DNA from 2 places in the Bradyrhizobium sp. NBAIM01 genome. Region 2 is predicted to be linked to the other one. Evidence: predicted binding sites of a transcription regulator. Region 2 holds the regulator's gene; the other holds the start of a gene.
The links. Region 2 encodes LexA, which represses DNA repair genes until DNA is damaged. Its sites were predicted from a motif close to TGTTCNNNNTGTGTTCNG; they were not measured.

Region 1: the regulator LexA is predicted to act here: its motif matches at 5,643-5,660, upstream of I6F31_RS02215 (DUF3072 domain-containing protein).

What each region holds. Positions count from the first base shown of each region.
Region 1 covers NZ_JADYVU010000001.1:483,822-491,370, reverse strand. Annotated here, with positions in the region: gene I6F31_RS02245 (EAL domain-containing protein) at 1-1,370, shown strand, start outside; gene I6F31_RS02240 (hypothetical protein) at 1,539-1,751, shown strand; gene I6F31_RS02235 (universal stress protein) at 1,770-2,606, opposite strand; gene I6F31_RS02230 (Do family serine endopeptidase) at 2,812-4,365, shown strand; gene I6F31_RS02225 (hypothetical protein) at 4,635-4,997, shown strand; gene I6F31_RS02220 (DUF6496 domain-containing protein) at 5,004-5,321, opposite strand; gene I6F31_RS02215 (DUF3072 domain-containing protein) at 5,412-5,606, opposite strand; gene I6F31_RS02210 (hypothetical protein) at 5,722-5,943, shown strand; gene I6F31_RS02205 (hypothetical protein) at 6,040-6,282, opposite strand; gene I6F31_RS02200 (hypothetical protein) at 6,378-6,635, opposite strand; gene I6F31_RS02195 (hypothetical protein) at 6,776-6,997, shown strand; gene I6F31_RS02190 (HWE histidine kinase domain-containing protein) at 6,994-7,549, opposite strand, start outside.
Region 2 covers NZ_JADYVU010000006.1:206,247-213,795, reverse strand. Annotated here, with positions in the region: gene I6F31_RS21330 (HAD family phosphatase) at 1-341, shown strand, start outside; gene I6F31_RS21325 (hypothetical protein) at 500-703, shown strand; gene glp (gephyrin-like molybdotransferase Glp) at 925-2,133, shown strand; gene lexA (transcriptional repressor LexA) at 2,310-3,011, shown strand; gene I6F31_RS21310 (hypothetical protein) at 3,397-3,831, shown strand; gene I6F31_RS21305 (GAF domain-containing protein) at 4,049-4,990, shown strand; gene I6F31_RS21300 (ComEC/Rec2 family competence protein) at 4,997-7,276, opposite strand; gene I6F31_RS21295 (SgcJ/EcaC family oxidoreductase) at 7,400-7,549, opposite strand, start outside.

The sequences.
Region 1 (7,549 bases), on a different contig from region 2:
ATGGCAACGGGGATCCGCAATATCTGGTCGGCGTGATCGAGGATGTCACGGAGCGTGTCACCACCCGGCAGCGGATCAGCCATCTTGCGCATCATGATGCGCTCACGGACCTGCCGAACCGCAGCGCCTTCAACGCGGCGCTCGACGAACGGCTGGAGCGGGCGCAGGAGGCATCGACCAGTTTCGCTGTGCTGAGCCTCGATCTCGACCGCTTCAAGGAGGTCAACGACGTGTTCGGTCACCCCGTCGGCGACATGCTGATGCGGGCGGCCGCCGACCGGCTTGCCGCGGAAGCCGAAGGCGCCTTCGTCGCCCGGATCGGCGGCGACGAGTTCATGATCCTGATGCCCGACAACGCCAGCCGTGAGGACGTTCTGGCGCTGGCCGAACGCCTGGTCGAGACGATCGGCAAGGAGCTCGAGGTCGACGACTATCTCTCCCACGTGGGCCTCAGCGTCGGCATCGCGTTCTATCCCGACGATGGCGTGAACGCGGCGACGCTGCTCGCCAATGCCGACTCGGCTCTCTACCGCGCCAAGCGCGAGGGCAGGAGCCGGGTCCGCTGCTTCGAATCCGAGATGGACCAGGAGCTGCGCGATCGCAGGCTGTTGCAGCACGACCTGCGGCAGGCGCTGGAGCAGAACCAGCTCCTCGTCTATTTCCAGCCGCAGGCGCGGGTGGATGGCGAGGTCATCGGCTTCGAGGCGCTGCTGCGATGGAATCACCCGACGCGGGGCTTCGTGCCGCCGGACCAGTTCATTCCGCTCGCCGAGGAGAACGGGCTGATCGTCGAGATCGGTGAATGGGTGCTGCGCGAGGCGTGCCGCGAGGCGGCATCCTGGCCGCGGCCGTTGCAGGTCGCGGTCAATCTGTCGCCGGTCCAATTCCAGGCGGGCGATCTCGAGCGCTCGATCCACCAGATCCTGTTGGAGACGGGGCTGACGCCGACGCGGCTCGAGGTCGAGATCACCGAGGGCGTGCTGATCGGCGATTTCACCCGCGCGCTCAACCTGCTGCGGCGGCTGAAGGCGCTCGGCATCCGCATCGCCATGGATGATTTCGGCACCGGCTATTCCTCGCTGTCCTATCTGCAGTCGTTCCCGTTCGACAAGATCAAGATCGACCGCAGTTTCATCTCCAACCTGGAGGCGACGCCGCAATCGGCCGAGATTGTCCGCGCCGTCCTGAGCCTGGCGCACGCGCTGAAGATCCCGGTCATTGCCGAGGGGGTGGAGACGGAAGCCCAACGTGCCTTCTTGGCCCGCGAGGCCTGCGAGGAGATGCAAGGCTATCTCGTCGGCCGTCCCGACTTGATCGAGCGTTATCTCGACCTGGTGGGCGTCGCCGTGGAGCGCCGCCTCTACGCCTAGCACTAGGCACAGAGTTCCGAGCGGACGTTTGGAACTAAAATCCTTACCGGCACTTCTCGAAAATTAACTTGGTTCAGGCGCGTTGAGCGCGCAGCAAATGTTTTGCATAAACGCCATCGGCCTGACGCAAATCAGGGCAATAAGCCGGTGAACGCGAGGGAGGGTCTCATGGAGAACGTACGTCGCTACCGGGCGCTGGCGTCCCTCTGCCGTCAGCAGGCGGCCTACCGGCCGCTCCAGAACTGGGAACTCCTCGGCCAGGCCGAACATTTCGAACATCTTGCCGAAATCGAGCTCAAGGCGCACTTCGACGCGTGCAATGTGCACCGCGACAAGGACGCCGCCGCGCCCACGACATGGGAAGCTCCCGTCGCGGCGTGACGGCGCCAGGCCGGCGCGTCAATGCGACATCAGCGTCGGGACCGTCATGGCTTCCAGCATGGCGCGGGTGACGCCCCCGAGAAAGCGTTCCTGCAACCGTGAATGGCCGTAGCCGCCCATCACCAGAAGATCGAGACTCTCGTCGGCCGCCAGCGACAGAATGATCGGCTGAATGTCGGCGCGCGTGGCGGTCAGGCTGACCGTGCGGGTGGACAATCCGCGCCGGCCGAGATGTCTGGCCAAGCCGCTCGCTGAAGCTTCGCCGCAGACGTCGTCGGTCTCGTTGACGGTGATGATCACGATCTCTTCGGCGCGCGCCAGGAACGGAGCTGCGTCGCGCATAGCGCGGGCGGCAACGCGACTGCCGTCCCAGCAGATGCCGATCCGCTTCGCCTTGAAGGCTCCCCGGAAGGTGTAGGGCAGGAACAGCACCGGGCCGCCCGCGCGGAACAGGATCTCGCTCGGCATGTCGTTGTCGAACGAGCCTTGCGCCGGATCGGGCTGGAGCAGGACGCTGAGGTCGTGCAGCCGTGCCATCTCGCCGAGCGAGCCGGCGGCATCTGCCGGGATCGCGCCGAGTGCGTGGCAGGTATAGGCGATGCCGGCGTTCGCCGCCTCGCTCTTGAATACCGCGAGCGCCGCCTCGGCCCGCTCCACGGCGCGCTCGCGCTCCAGCTCGAAAACGGCCGCCACCGCCGCGCCGCCTTCCATGACGTAAGCCGTACTGGTGGCGACATAGCCGACCGCGACCGCGTCGAGATGCGCGTTGAGCTTCGCCGCGAGCGAGACCGAGCCCTCGATCGCGGGACGCATGGGACGTTCGGTGGGAATGTGGACGAGAATGTCTTTGTACATGGCGCGCCTCCGCTGAGCATCATCCGATGGTCGCAGTTTTTCACTGCGCGAAGGCGGCGCGTTGAGCTGTATCAAACGTCCGGATTGCCTGCTGCGACCGCTCATCCATTCTTTGCCGAGATTTAATCGGACGGACGGGACGCCGTAAGGTGGCAGCGACCATGTTGCGGGCAAGGCGACACCTGCTCAACATGGACATTTCGACATGAACGATCGCGTCAATTCCGACATCACCACGTCTCGCAAGATCTTGCGGCCGCGGCGGCTCGCGCTGCTCGGCACCGTGGCCGCGCTGGGCGTGGCCGCCCTGGCCATTGCGCCAGGCGCCTCGCCGTACGGCATCAACTCCTTGATTGCGCCGGCTCAGGCGGCCGAAGCCGCCGCGACGCCGCCCGGCTTCGGCGATCTCGTCAGCAGGGTCAAACCCGCTGTGATCTCGGTGCGGGTCAAAATCGATCAGGACAACGACAAGAGCGCGATGCTGCAGCAGAACCGGATGGATTCGGACGAGGACACGCCGTTCGACCAGTTCTCGCGACAGTTCGGTTTCCGCTTTCCGGGCGGCGCGAACGGCATGCCGCGCCAGCGCCACCAGATGATCACGGGCGAAGGCTCCGGCTTTTTCATCTCCGCCGACGGCTATGCCGTGACCAACAATCACGTCGTCGATCGCGCCGAGTCCGTGCAGGTGACGATGGACGACGGCACGACCTACACCGCGAAAGTGGTCGGCACCGATCCGAAGACAGATCTCGCGCTGATCAAGGTCGACGGCAAGAAGGACTTTCCGTTCGTCAAGTTCTCCGACCAGAAGCCGCGCATTGGCGACTGGGTGGTCGCGGTCGGCAATCCCTTCGGTCTTGGCGGCACCGTGACCGCCGGCATCGTCTCGGCCAGTGGCCGCGACATCGGCAACGGTCCCTATGACGACTTCATCCAGATCGACGCGCCGATCAACAAGGGTAATTCCGGCGGCCCGGCCTTCGACATGAACGGCAACGTGATCGGCGTGAACACTGCGATCTTCTCGCCCTCGGGCGGCTCGGTCGGCATCGGCTTCGATATCCCGGCTTCGACCGCCAAGCTCGTCGTCGCGCAATTGAAGGACAAGGGCGCGGTCACCCGGGGCTGGCTCGGCGTGCAGGTGCAGCCGGTGACGTCGGATATCGCCGACAGCCTCGGGCTCAAGGAGGCGCGCGGCGCGATCGTCGACAATCCGCAGGATGGCAGCCCGGCGGCGAAGGCCGGCATCCAGGCGGGCGATGTCATCACCGCCGTCAACGGCACCACGATCAAGGACTCCCGCGACCTCGCCCGCACCATCGCCGGCTTGACGCCGGGCACGTCCGTGAAGCTCGATGTCTTCCGCAAGGGCGACAGCAAGACGGTGACGCTGGCGCTCGGCGAGTTGCCGAACGAGCGGCAGGCCAAGGGCAATGGCAGTGGCAATGCCGACGAGGGCAGCGGACAGCCGGGTGTCGGCACGCCGCGCCTCGGCCTCAGCCTGGCGCCCGCCGGTGACGTCCAAGGCGCAGGCCAGAACGGCGTCGTCGTCACCGAGGTTGATCCGCAAGGCCCGGCCGCGCAACGCGGCATCCGGACCGGCGACGTCATCCTCAATGTCGGCGGCAAGGCTGTCAGCAATGTCGGCGAGGTGCGCTCCGAGCTGGCGCAGGCCAAATCGTCGGGCAAGCGCAGCGTGCTGCTTCAGGTCAGAAGCGCGGAGGCCACCCGCTTCGTTGCGGTGCCACTCGCATAACGTCAACTCGACCCTTACCAATCCAGGAAGGCGGCCTTCGGGCCGCCTTTTGCACACACGTCACGTCCGCACCAGGCCGGTCACATTCTCGTTAACGGCAGGGATGATGACCTGGTGCGTCCGAAAAAGCCGTGTTCGCTGATCACACTCGCAGGGCGCCTCGGTCCTCTGCGCCAACGTCGCCGCTGAGAGGGGTTGCAGGCGTGGAACTTCGAGCCTCCCGGCGCTTTGTGGAACTCGCCGGTGGTTCACAAGTGATCGGTGCCGACATGGATCGATTGAAGCTCTCGCTCAGGAGTGCGCTGCTCGTGGCGCCATTGGTGCTCTCGGGAGGAAACGCGCTCGGGCGCGACGACGGCCGCTACGCGAATTCTCCTCTGAAGCCATGGTTCGACAGTTTGCGCAGCCATCTCGGTCCGTGCTGCTCGGACGCGGACGGTTTCGCCCTTGCCGATCTCGACTGGGAGTCGCACAACGGGCGCTACCGTGTCCGCATCGACGGACAGTGGATCGATGTGCCGGATGAGGCCGTCATCACCGAGCCCAACCGGGCCGGCCGCACGATGGTGTGGCCGGTCAAGACTGCGTTCGGGATTTCGATCCGCTGCTTCATGCCGGGGAGCATGATCTGAGGCGGGTCAGCGCGACCGCTTGGATTTGCGCTTCGATGATTTCTTGTTCGACGATTTCTTGGACGACGTCGCGGACGTTTTCTTGGATGCTTTCTTGGACGTCTTCTTGGCGCTCTTGCGCTTCGAAGCCTTCTTCGGGACCTTCTTGCCCTTCTTGCGTGCCTTCGACAGTCCGATCGCGATGGCCTGCTTGCGGTTCTTGACGCGGCCGCCGCGCCCGCCACGGCCGCTCTTCGCGGTGCCCTTCTTGTAACGCCGCATCTCGGTGGCGACATCGCTTCCCGAGCTGCGTGAGTAGCGGCGCTTTTTTGCCTTGCGTGCCATGCATATTCTCCCTCGGCGGGGAGAACCATTCTGCACAGCCATGGTTCCGGGAGCGTGGAACGGCGCATGCCTAAAGCGCGATGCGATGCTCTAGAAGGAGTTTGCCAGCTCGATCTCCGCTTCCAGCACCTGGATGCGCCGGGCGGCCTCGCTGAAGGACAGATCCCGCGCATATTGGCCGGGCTGGTAGGCCTCTTCGCTGAGCCGCTTCAGCTTGAGACCCTGCGCCCGCGTCATCTGCTCGCCCAGGAAAAATCTGGCGTCGTATTTACCTTGAACCTGCATCTGGCGTCTCCGTCCTGAAATCGTGACTTGACTATATGTTCTTATTTTGTTCTAACAAGGCATGGACAACAGAATTAATGAAATTCGACGTAAAATCAGAGCCTTGAGGCTTGAGATGGCCGACGTCGAGGCGTCGGTGCGCGACCTCGTCAAGCGCGATCACGACTGCACGGAGAGAGCCCTGGCGCAGATGGACTTGCGCCGGAAGATCAATCTCTTGATCGCCGAATGGAAGGCTGCCGGCGGCAGCGACGTACTGCCGAACGTCCGCGACCGGGTGCGGCTTCGTGCCGTGAAGACAGGCGGCAACTCCGCGCGCGCAGCCGAGCGCCGCTGAGATCCTTGGCGCCGTATACTGAAGGCCGAGTGCCGAACCAAAGATAGAAGACAAAGGGCTCCGCAATGCGGAGCCCTTCATGATTCCAGGGAGCGCCTATTTGGTGTCGGTCATGCCGCCCTTGTTGGTCATGGTGCCGCCCTGATCAGAGCCGGGACCGGCGCCGCCTTGGCCGGACGGATCAGCGCCCTTGGAGGACTTGGTGTTGGCGCCGGTGGTCTGTGCCGACGACATCGAGGATCCATGCTTAGTCTTGTGCGATTTGGCCTGGGCGGCAAACGGCGCGGCGGCAAGGCCGGTTGCCAATATTACGGCGAGAGCGAGCTTGGTCGTCTTCATGCGGGGAAACTCCCTGAGTTAAATTGACGCAGGCACAAACCGCGCGTCGCGGCAGGGAGTTCCCGGCGAAGTATCTTCCGTGCGTCACCCACGCTTCAAGTTTGCTTGTCCTCGGCCAGGATGAACACGGCGCCGGTGAGCGTCGCGCCGATCGCGAAGGTCGTCACCAAGGTGAGGGCGAAGACCATCGCGGCCTGGCTTCCGCCATTGTTCAGCAGGTTGGCGACGGCTGGATTGGACAGGACGAGCGTGAGGCTGAAAATGAGGCCGAGCGCTGCGCCCATCATTGCATGCGTCATCAGCTTGATAAGGCCGCTGGCAGAGATCAGCTCAGACGACTTCTTGGTGCGCATGGGACGGCATCCCGAACTGCCACGCCAACGCGCATGTGATCGCCGGGTTCCGTTCCGCTGAAGGAATTGTTACCGCCCGTTTCATCCGGCGTTCATGCCGGGCTTGCCAAGATGGGCGCCAGCAAAACGGGAACATCGATATGGGTAAGGTCGTCTTTCTTTACCGCTCGCTGGCCTATCGCAACGCGGCCGCGGACATCCTGCGCAAGGCGCGCAAGCTTCCGCTTGGCGCGGAGCGAAGCGCGGCCCGCCGCTACGCGAGGGCGCTGCGCGATCTCGCCCGAACGGAAGCTTGGCTCGAAGGGCGCGTCGCGCGCGAACCACGCACGGCGCAGCGCATGAGCAGCGCAGCGTCAGGTTAACCGGATGCGCGTTGCAATTCGGCAGCGCCGGCGGTGTCGAACTTGCTTGGTGCAGCCGCCGCGGTCTTGCGTGTCAACGGCACCTCAAGACGGCACAGCAGGCCCTCGGCGCGCCAATCGAACTGCGCCTGTCCGCCAAGCTGGGACTCGATGCTCGCAAGCAGGCTTCGCGTGCCGAAGCCGCGCGATTTCGGGGTCTTGACCAGGGGACCGCCGGATTCCTCCCAGCTCAGCGTGAGCAGCTCCTCGTCGACCTGCCAATCGATCGCGAGCCGCCCCGCTCGCGTGGATAGCGCGCCGTACTTTGCCGAGTTGGTGAAGAGCTCGTGCAGTGCGAGCGCCAGCGTCTGGGCCGTCGCCGGCAGCAACTGAACTTCGGGCCCTGCCAATTTGATCTGGTCACCCAACGAATAGGGCGCAAGCTCCTCGTCGATCAGCCTGGAGAGCTCGGCGCCCTGCCAGCTCGACAGCGACAGGATGGTGTGCACGCGCGCCAGCGCATTGATGCGCCCCTCGACGGCGTTGACATAGGCCTTGACCTCGTCGGCCCGG
Region 2 (7,549 bases):
TGCCTGATATCGCCGAGCTGCTGCCGCGCGCGGCGAAGCAGATGCCGCTCTACGCCTTCTCCAACACCAATCGGCCGCACGTCGACCATTTCTCGAAGGAATATGCCGGTCTGCTCGGCCATTTCCGCGAGCTGTATCTGTCCTCCAGCATCGGCCTGCGCAAACCGGATGCCGAGGCCTTCGACCATGTCGTGGCGGCGATCGGCGTGCCGGCCGAGCGCATCGTGTTCTTCGACGACCTCGCCGAGAACATCGAGGGAGCACGGGCGCGCGGCTTGACCGCCGTGCATGTCACCTCGCCGCGTGATGTCGGGAACGCATTGAAAGCACTGGGGATCTGAGCCGCGGGAAAGCCCGGAGCGCGCTCACTTGCCGGAACAAAAACTGCTGAAAATGTGGAACCTGATCACTTTGTGCATTTTTATACAGAGTTCCGGGAACGGAATACCACCCTTCGGACTCATGAGTCCGTTGGGACTTCTACATTGGACTGATCGACGTGCTGGGCAAGACCTATCTCACCAAGCAAGCCTCTCTCCTGCTCGAATTCGCCAGAACCACCTCGGATTCTGACCTCTCCGCCAAGCTGATCAGCAAGGCCGCCGACCTAAAATCCCAGGCGGACCCGCTGCCGGACAAGGATCAGGGTCCCAAGCCGCCCGACGTCGCGGACATCAGTCCGGGCGATCCGACGGGGCGTTGAACGATGTTGGCCGTGGCGCTCGTCATTCTCGTCCTTGCCATGGCAATCCTCGTTCCGGTCTGTCTCGCCTTCCGCATCATGCCGCGGCGGAGTTGAGCCGACCTCCTCCACCCCCTGCGACCATGCAGGATAGATCATCCCGCGTGCTGCTTTGCCTCACGGCTGCACTCGGCTAGAACTCTCGCCGCCCATTGACTGATGTGCTCAGCAGGAGTTCGCCCGTGGCCCTGATGCCGGTTTCTGACGCGCTCGCCGCGGTGTTGGCCGGCGTCGAGCCGCTGGCTGAACAGATGGTTTGCCTCGACGAGGCCTACCATCGTGTGCTCGCCGGCGATGTCGCGGCACGGCGCACGCAGCCGCCGGAGGCGATGTCGGCGATGGACGGCTATGCCGTGCGCACGGCCGACGCGGCCATCGATTCCAGGCTGACCGTCGTCGGCGAGGTCGCGGCGGGTCGGCCGTTCGCGGGAAGCGTCGGCCCCGGCGAAGCCGTGCGGATCTTCACCGGCGGCGTCGTTCCCGACGGCGCCGATGCCGTCGTGATCCAGGAGGACACGGCTGCCGACGGCAAGCATGTCACGATCAAGGAAGCCGCCATTTTCGGCCGGCACATCCGCCCTGCAGGCGTCGACTTCCGCGAAGGCGACGTGCTGCTGCGCAAGGGAATCCGCCTCACCGAGCGCGATCTCGCCCTCGCCGCCGGAATGAATCATCCGCATCTCGCCATCATCCGCCGCCCGAGGGTTGCCGTTCTCGCCACCGGCGACGAGCTCGTGATGCCGGGCACCACGCCTGGTCGCGGCCAGATCGTCTATTCCAACGGCTATGCCCTGCATGCGCTCGCCCGCAGCGAGGGCGCCGAGACCATCGACCTCGGAATTGCCGCCGATACACTGGAGGCGACGTCCGCCGGCATCCGCCGCGCGCGCGAGAGCGGCGCCGACATCCTGATCACGACCGGCGGTGCCTCGGTCGGCGACCACGACCTGGTCCAGCAGGCGCTCAAGGGCGAAGGCATCGCGATGGCGTTCTGGAAGATCGCGATCCGGCCGGGCAAGCCGATGATGCACGGTCGGATAGGCGCGATGCGCGTGATTGGCCTGCCCGGCAATCCCGTGTCGTCCTACGTGTGCGCCTTCCTGTTCATGGTCCCCTTGATTCGCGCCCTGTCGGGCCGTTCAGCGATTCATCATCGGCGCGAGCGCGCCGTGCTGGGCTGCGATCTCGCCGCCAACGACCAGCGCGAGGACTATCTGCGTGCGCGGCTGGAGGAGCGCGACGACGGCACGCGCGTCGCCCTTCCGGTCAGCCATCAGGACTCCTCCCTTCTTGCGAATCTCGCTGCGGCACAGGTACTTCTGGTGCGCGCACCGTTCGCGCCGAAGGCCGAGGCCGGCACGCCTTGCGAGGTGCTCCGGCTGCCCGTCTGAGCCGCCCAGCCACACGCATTCCGCGAGCTTGGCCGCGTTCACCATAAATTAAGCAGTTGCGGAACACATATCGAACATATAGTGTCCGTTCATGATTTGTTTCGAGGATGTAGCGGCTTAGTGCCGGCTTCATCGTGTCGGAATCGAACGACATCAACCGGGGGACTTTGGTCGAGATGTTGACGCGCAAACAATACGAGCTTCTGCGGTTCATCAGCGAACGTCTGAAGGAAAGCGGCGTGCCGCCGTCCTTCGACGAGATGAAGGATGCGCTCGACCTGCGCTCGAAGTCAGGCATCCATCGCCTGATCACTGCGCTCGAGGAGCGCGGCTTCATTCGCCGCCTGCCCAACCGCGCCCGTGCCATCGAGGTGATCAAGCTGCCCGAGCTCCAGGCCGCCGCCGGCAATCGCCGTGGCTTCACCCCGAGCGTGATCGAGGGCAATCTCGGCAAGGTGCGCGCGAGCTCCAGCCCGCCCGCGGACGAGGGCGAGCGCCCCGTCGCGGTGCCCGTGATGGGCCGCATCGCCGCCGGCACGCCGATCGAGGCGCTGCAGACCCGCAGCCATACCATCAGCGTGCCGCCGGACATGCTCGGCTCGGGCGAGCACTACGCGCTCGAAGTGCGCGGCGATTCGATGGTCGAGGCCGGCATCCTCGACGGCGACATGGCGCTGATCCAGCGCAACGAGACCGCAAATACCGGCGACATCGTGGTGGCATTGATCGACGACGAGGAGGCCACGCTCAAGCGCTTCCGCCGCCGCGGCGCCTCGATCGCGCTCGAGCCCGCCAATGCCGCCTACGAGGTCCGCATTCTTCCGCCGAACCGCGTGAAGATCCAGGGCAAGCTGATCGGGCTTTACCGGAAGTACTGATACGGGAAACATCAAGCGCCGCGCGCGTTTCGATCGGCATCGGCGATCCAGGATCGGAGCGGATACTTGTCCGCTCCGGCTGGACGGTTTCTCTGGTTCTGCGCCGGCTGTCCGGTCCATCTTCCCGCGCGACATTCCCCCGCGCAGGCGCGCAGCCATTTCTGCTTCGCCGGTAGAGTTGTGCCGGCAGTGCTGATAGCTCCGGCCGAATGCAAGGACGCGAGGTTTGTTCCTATCGAATCCGGGAAAGATAATGTGATCGCGCGCTGCGGACGCGAGCCGCAGATTTGCCCATAACCGAGCAGAGCGTTGTATGCTTCCACTCTGATAGAGGCCTGCGCCTCGAAAGAGACGCGGGTCGCTATCCCAGCATGAGGAGCACCCGATGTGTGACTACAGCCTGCATGCCGTCGCGACGCGCCCCGCCGAAGTCGGCGAGACGATCGTCACGACAACCTTCCGCGGCACCTCGACGCGCGGTTTCGCTTCCGAAGCCGATCCCTCCGTCGCGGTCTGTCTGCTGCCGGGGACGGAGCTCGCTTTCGCCGACAACGTCCGCTACGACAACCGCTGGATCTGGACGCGCACCGTGAACTCTCGCGTCGGCAAGTTCGGCAAGATCGACCCGCACATTCCCGATCGCCATCATGACGCGATCGAATTCCCCGACGGCAAATACGTGCTGGTGACGCAGCTCGTCGAAGGCCAGCGCGCGACCGTGCTGCAATTGCCGGTGACGCAGCCAGCCCCCGAGCGCGAGCACAAGCCGCAGATCGTCGCCGACACGCGGCCCACGATCACGCGCCTGCCGATCGGCTGACGCCCTTCGGCCGACAGGCCGAGCCCGGGATTGAAATTGCCGTCGCCGGCTGAGGCCGGCGAGCCCGGTGAGTTTGTGTTTCAGGACATTCGATCGGCGAGCCCACCGCCGCGCCTCGTCGTCGCACGAAGTTTGGGCCGTGCTGCCCGCATTTTGAACGTCCGCTCCGCAGCCAAATGACCGATGCTGTCGTGGTTTGAGGCGGCGGACACGCTCGATGAAGACCTTCATTCGCGTCGTTGAACTTTGGGTACCCGACCGGACGCGCATGCGGCTGGAATTCGGCGGCGGCCTCTACGACGATGGGCTGTCCGCGTTCAAAGCCGTCAGCGAAGAGCTGCACTTCGGATATGACGAGGGACTTCCCGGCAAGGCCTGGGCCTGTGGCCACCCCGTCATCCTCACGAAATTCGCCAACTCCTATTTCAAGCGGACCGATCAGGCCGCTGCGGCCGGCCTCACCTGCGGCGTGGCGGTGCCGGTGTTCGCGGGCGAATTCCTGCAAGCCGTGCTGGTGCTGTTCTGCGGCGACGACGAGGCGCATGTCGGCGCGATCGAACTCTGGCACAACGATCCTGATCTCTCGCATGAGATGGGGCTCGTCGATGGCTATTACGGCACCGCGGACATGTTCGAATTCAACTCCCGCCACACCAGATTTCCGCGCGGCTTCGGCCTGCCCGGACGCACCTGGAAGGCGGGCCTGCCGCTGATCATCAAGGACTTGCACGACGCCAAGAGCTTCCTGCGCTGGGAGGACGCCGCCAAGGTCGGGATCAATCTCGGCGTCGGCGTGCCCTACCGAACCGGTACCGACCAGACCTGGGTTCTGACATTCCTCTCCGCGCAGGCAACGCCGATTGCACGACGCTTCGAGATCTGGGTCCCGAACGAGGACCGTTCGGCGCTGGTCTTTCGCGCCGGCGATTGCAGCGCGCAGACCGACCTCGCCGCACGCTATGCGGCGCAGTCCATCGCCAGGGGCGAAGGCAGCATCGGCGGCGCCTGGGCCACCGGCATGCCCGCGCTCAACGACGATCTCACCTCTGACGGCTCGATCGCCGGCTCCGAAGCCTGCGCAGCCGGGCTGAGCCGAATGGTGGCCCTGCCGGTTATCGGCAACGGAAGGCTTGACGCCGTGCTGGCCTGGTATTTGTGATCCGCGTCAATCGTCGGCCTGCAAGTCGGCCTCCGATGGCGTTGCGTCCCGGTTGCGGGGCACGGCCGCCTTCGGCACGAGGCTGCCGTCGAAATCTCCCTCGCCGGCGCCGGCCGGCAGCCAGGGACGGCTTGCTCCCCTCGTCCTCACCGCCTGCACCGAAAAGCCCTCGCCGCGTCTCGTCAGAGCCAGTGCGCCCTGACTGGCAAGACGCGCCCGATCGACCACCATCGCCGCGCAATCGGGTGGCGCAGGCCGCGCCGTCACCACCAGCGCGGAGCGGCTGCAATCATCGGCCAGCGCGTCGATACGCGTCGCCAACGCGATCAGTCGTCCGTCCGCGAGCGGCGCCACGCAGCCGGACTCGTCACACGACACCCCGCTCGCCAACGAGGCGTTGCCGGCATCGCGCGGATCGGCATCGGCAGCCAACCACTCCTTCAGCAGGAAGCTGTCCTTGCTGGCGCGGATCACCTGCAAGCGCCCATCCCCGCCCCGGACCGCGACGCTCGCGCCATCCCCGGCAATCAGGATATCGGGCTGCCGCACCGACAGTCCCCAGAGGATCGCTGCCAGCAGCACCAGGGCGCCGGACCAGCGCAAGGGCGTGCGCAACAGGCCCATCACGATGAGCCCGAGGCTCGCTGCGATCAGCGGCGCGATCCCGAAGGCGGGAATGCGGCCGACGGCGCCCGGCAGGGCCGCCACCCAGCGCGCGACCAGGACCATCCACTCGATGCCGATCCCCATCAACCACCAGAACACGCCGTCGAGCCCGAAGGGCGCCGCGAGCAGCCCCAACAGCCCGGCCGGCATCACCAGCGCCGAGACCACCGGCATGGCGCCGAGATTGGCGAGCACGCCGTATGGGGTCACGCGATGGAAGTGGAAGGCGGCGTATGGCGTGGTCGCGAGCCCCGCGATCAGCGAGGCCAGGAACAGCATCGCGATCTCCCGGCCGCCCCACAACGCGATCCGCGCAGTCGCGGAATGATCGGGCGATGCGAGCAGGTTCGGCATGCCGATCTGCACCAGCGCCACCAGCCCGAGCGTTGCCGCAAACGACATCTGGAAGCTTGGATGCACCAACGCCTCCGGCGCGACCGCAAGCACGATCAGCGCGGCAACCGCCAGCGTGCGGAAGGTGATGGCGCGGCGGTCGACCATCACTGCGATCAGCACCACCGCCGTCATGAAGAACGATCTTTGCGTCGCAACCTCCGCGCCCGACAGCAACAGGTAGAACGCGGCCGCGACCAGCGCCGCGGCGGCCGACCATTTCTTGATGGCAGAGCCGGCCGCCAGCCCCGGGATCAAGGCCAGCAGCGCGCGCACCGCGAAGAAGACGACGCCGGCGACGACCGCCATGTGATAGCCGGAGATCGACAGCACATGGCCGAGTCCCGAGACGAACATGGCATCGTTCACGGGCGCGGTGATCGCATCGCGCCGCCCCGTGAGCAGCGCCGTCGCAATCGCGCGGTTGTCGCCTTCGAGCGTTGCGCGGATGCGCGCGTCGATCGCGTCGCGCAGGCCCTGCATGAAGGCGGCATAGCGCAGCCGCAGGCCGCCGCCATCCGGCGGTGTGGACGCCGTGATCGCGCCCATCACGAAGCCGGAGGCGCCGATGCCCTGGAAGAACATGTCGCGCGAGAAATCATAGCTGCCGGGGCGCACCGGCGAGATCGGCGGCATCAGCCGCGCCTTCAATTGCACGAAGCTGCCGACCTCCGGCGCCGTGCCCTTGCGCACCGAGAGGCGGACGCGCTCGAGCTTGACGTCGCTGCGCTGCGCCTCCATCGCGCTGACGCGCAGCACGAAGCGATCGGTGCGCTCGCGGATGTCGCGCGCTTCCACGAAGCCCGACAGCGACACCGAATAGAGCGGTTTTGCCAAAACGGTGTGCGCGATACGCGCGGTCTTCCAGGTCGCCACGGCAAAACCAGCCGCGACCGCCGCGAGCATGATGGCGGGCGCAAACAGCCGGCTCCGCCGGAGCAGCACCGCGCCGAGCATCAGCGCGATGGCTGTGGCGGCAACCACCCACAGCACCGGCTCATGATCGGCGGCGAAATAAAGCGCAATGCCGCCGCCGAAGGCGACCGGCACCCACGGCAACAGCCGGCCAGGCCCGGCCTCGCCCCGAGCCCATTGGCGCAGCGTCTCGATGATCGCCGGCCAGATGCCAAAGCCCACCGGCGCAAAACCGCCGGCCGGGGTAGCGCGGCCGACCGGCCACGTCCCGGCAACTCCCTGGGACCGTCCTGGCCGGCCCGGCTCCGCCATTCCCCTGCACCTTACGATACGCGACGGCTGCGGAGGCTACCGGACCGTGCGGCTGCACGAATAGCGGTACGGATCGGGAACAGGCGAAGAGCGCCCTACTTTTCTCCGGGCTGGCGCCCGTTGCTAGATCAGCGGCGCCTGCGAGGAGGCGTGGTGATTGACGATCTTCCACTCGCCGTCCTCGCGGATGATGACCCAGCTCATTTTGACGACGAGATCATCCCGCTCGCCCGCGAGATCGAACGTGATCTTCGCGGCCATGTTGATCAGATC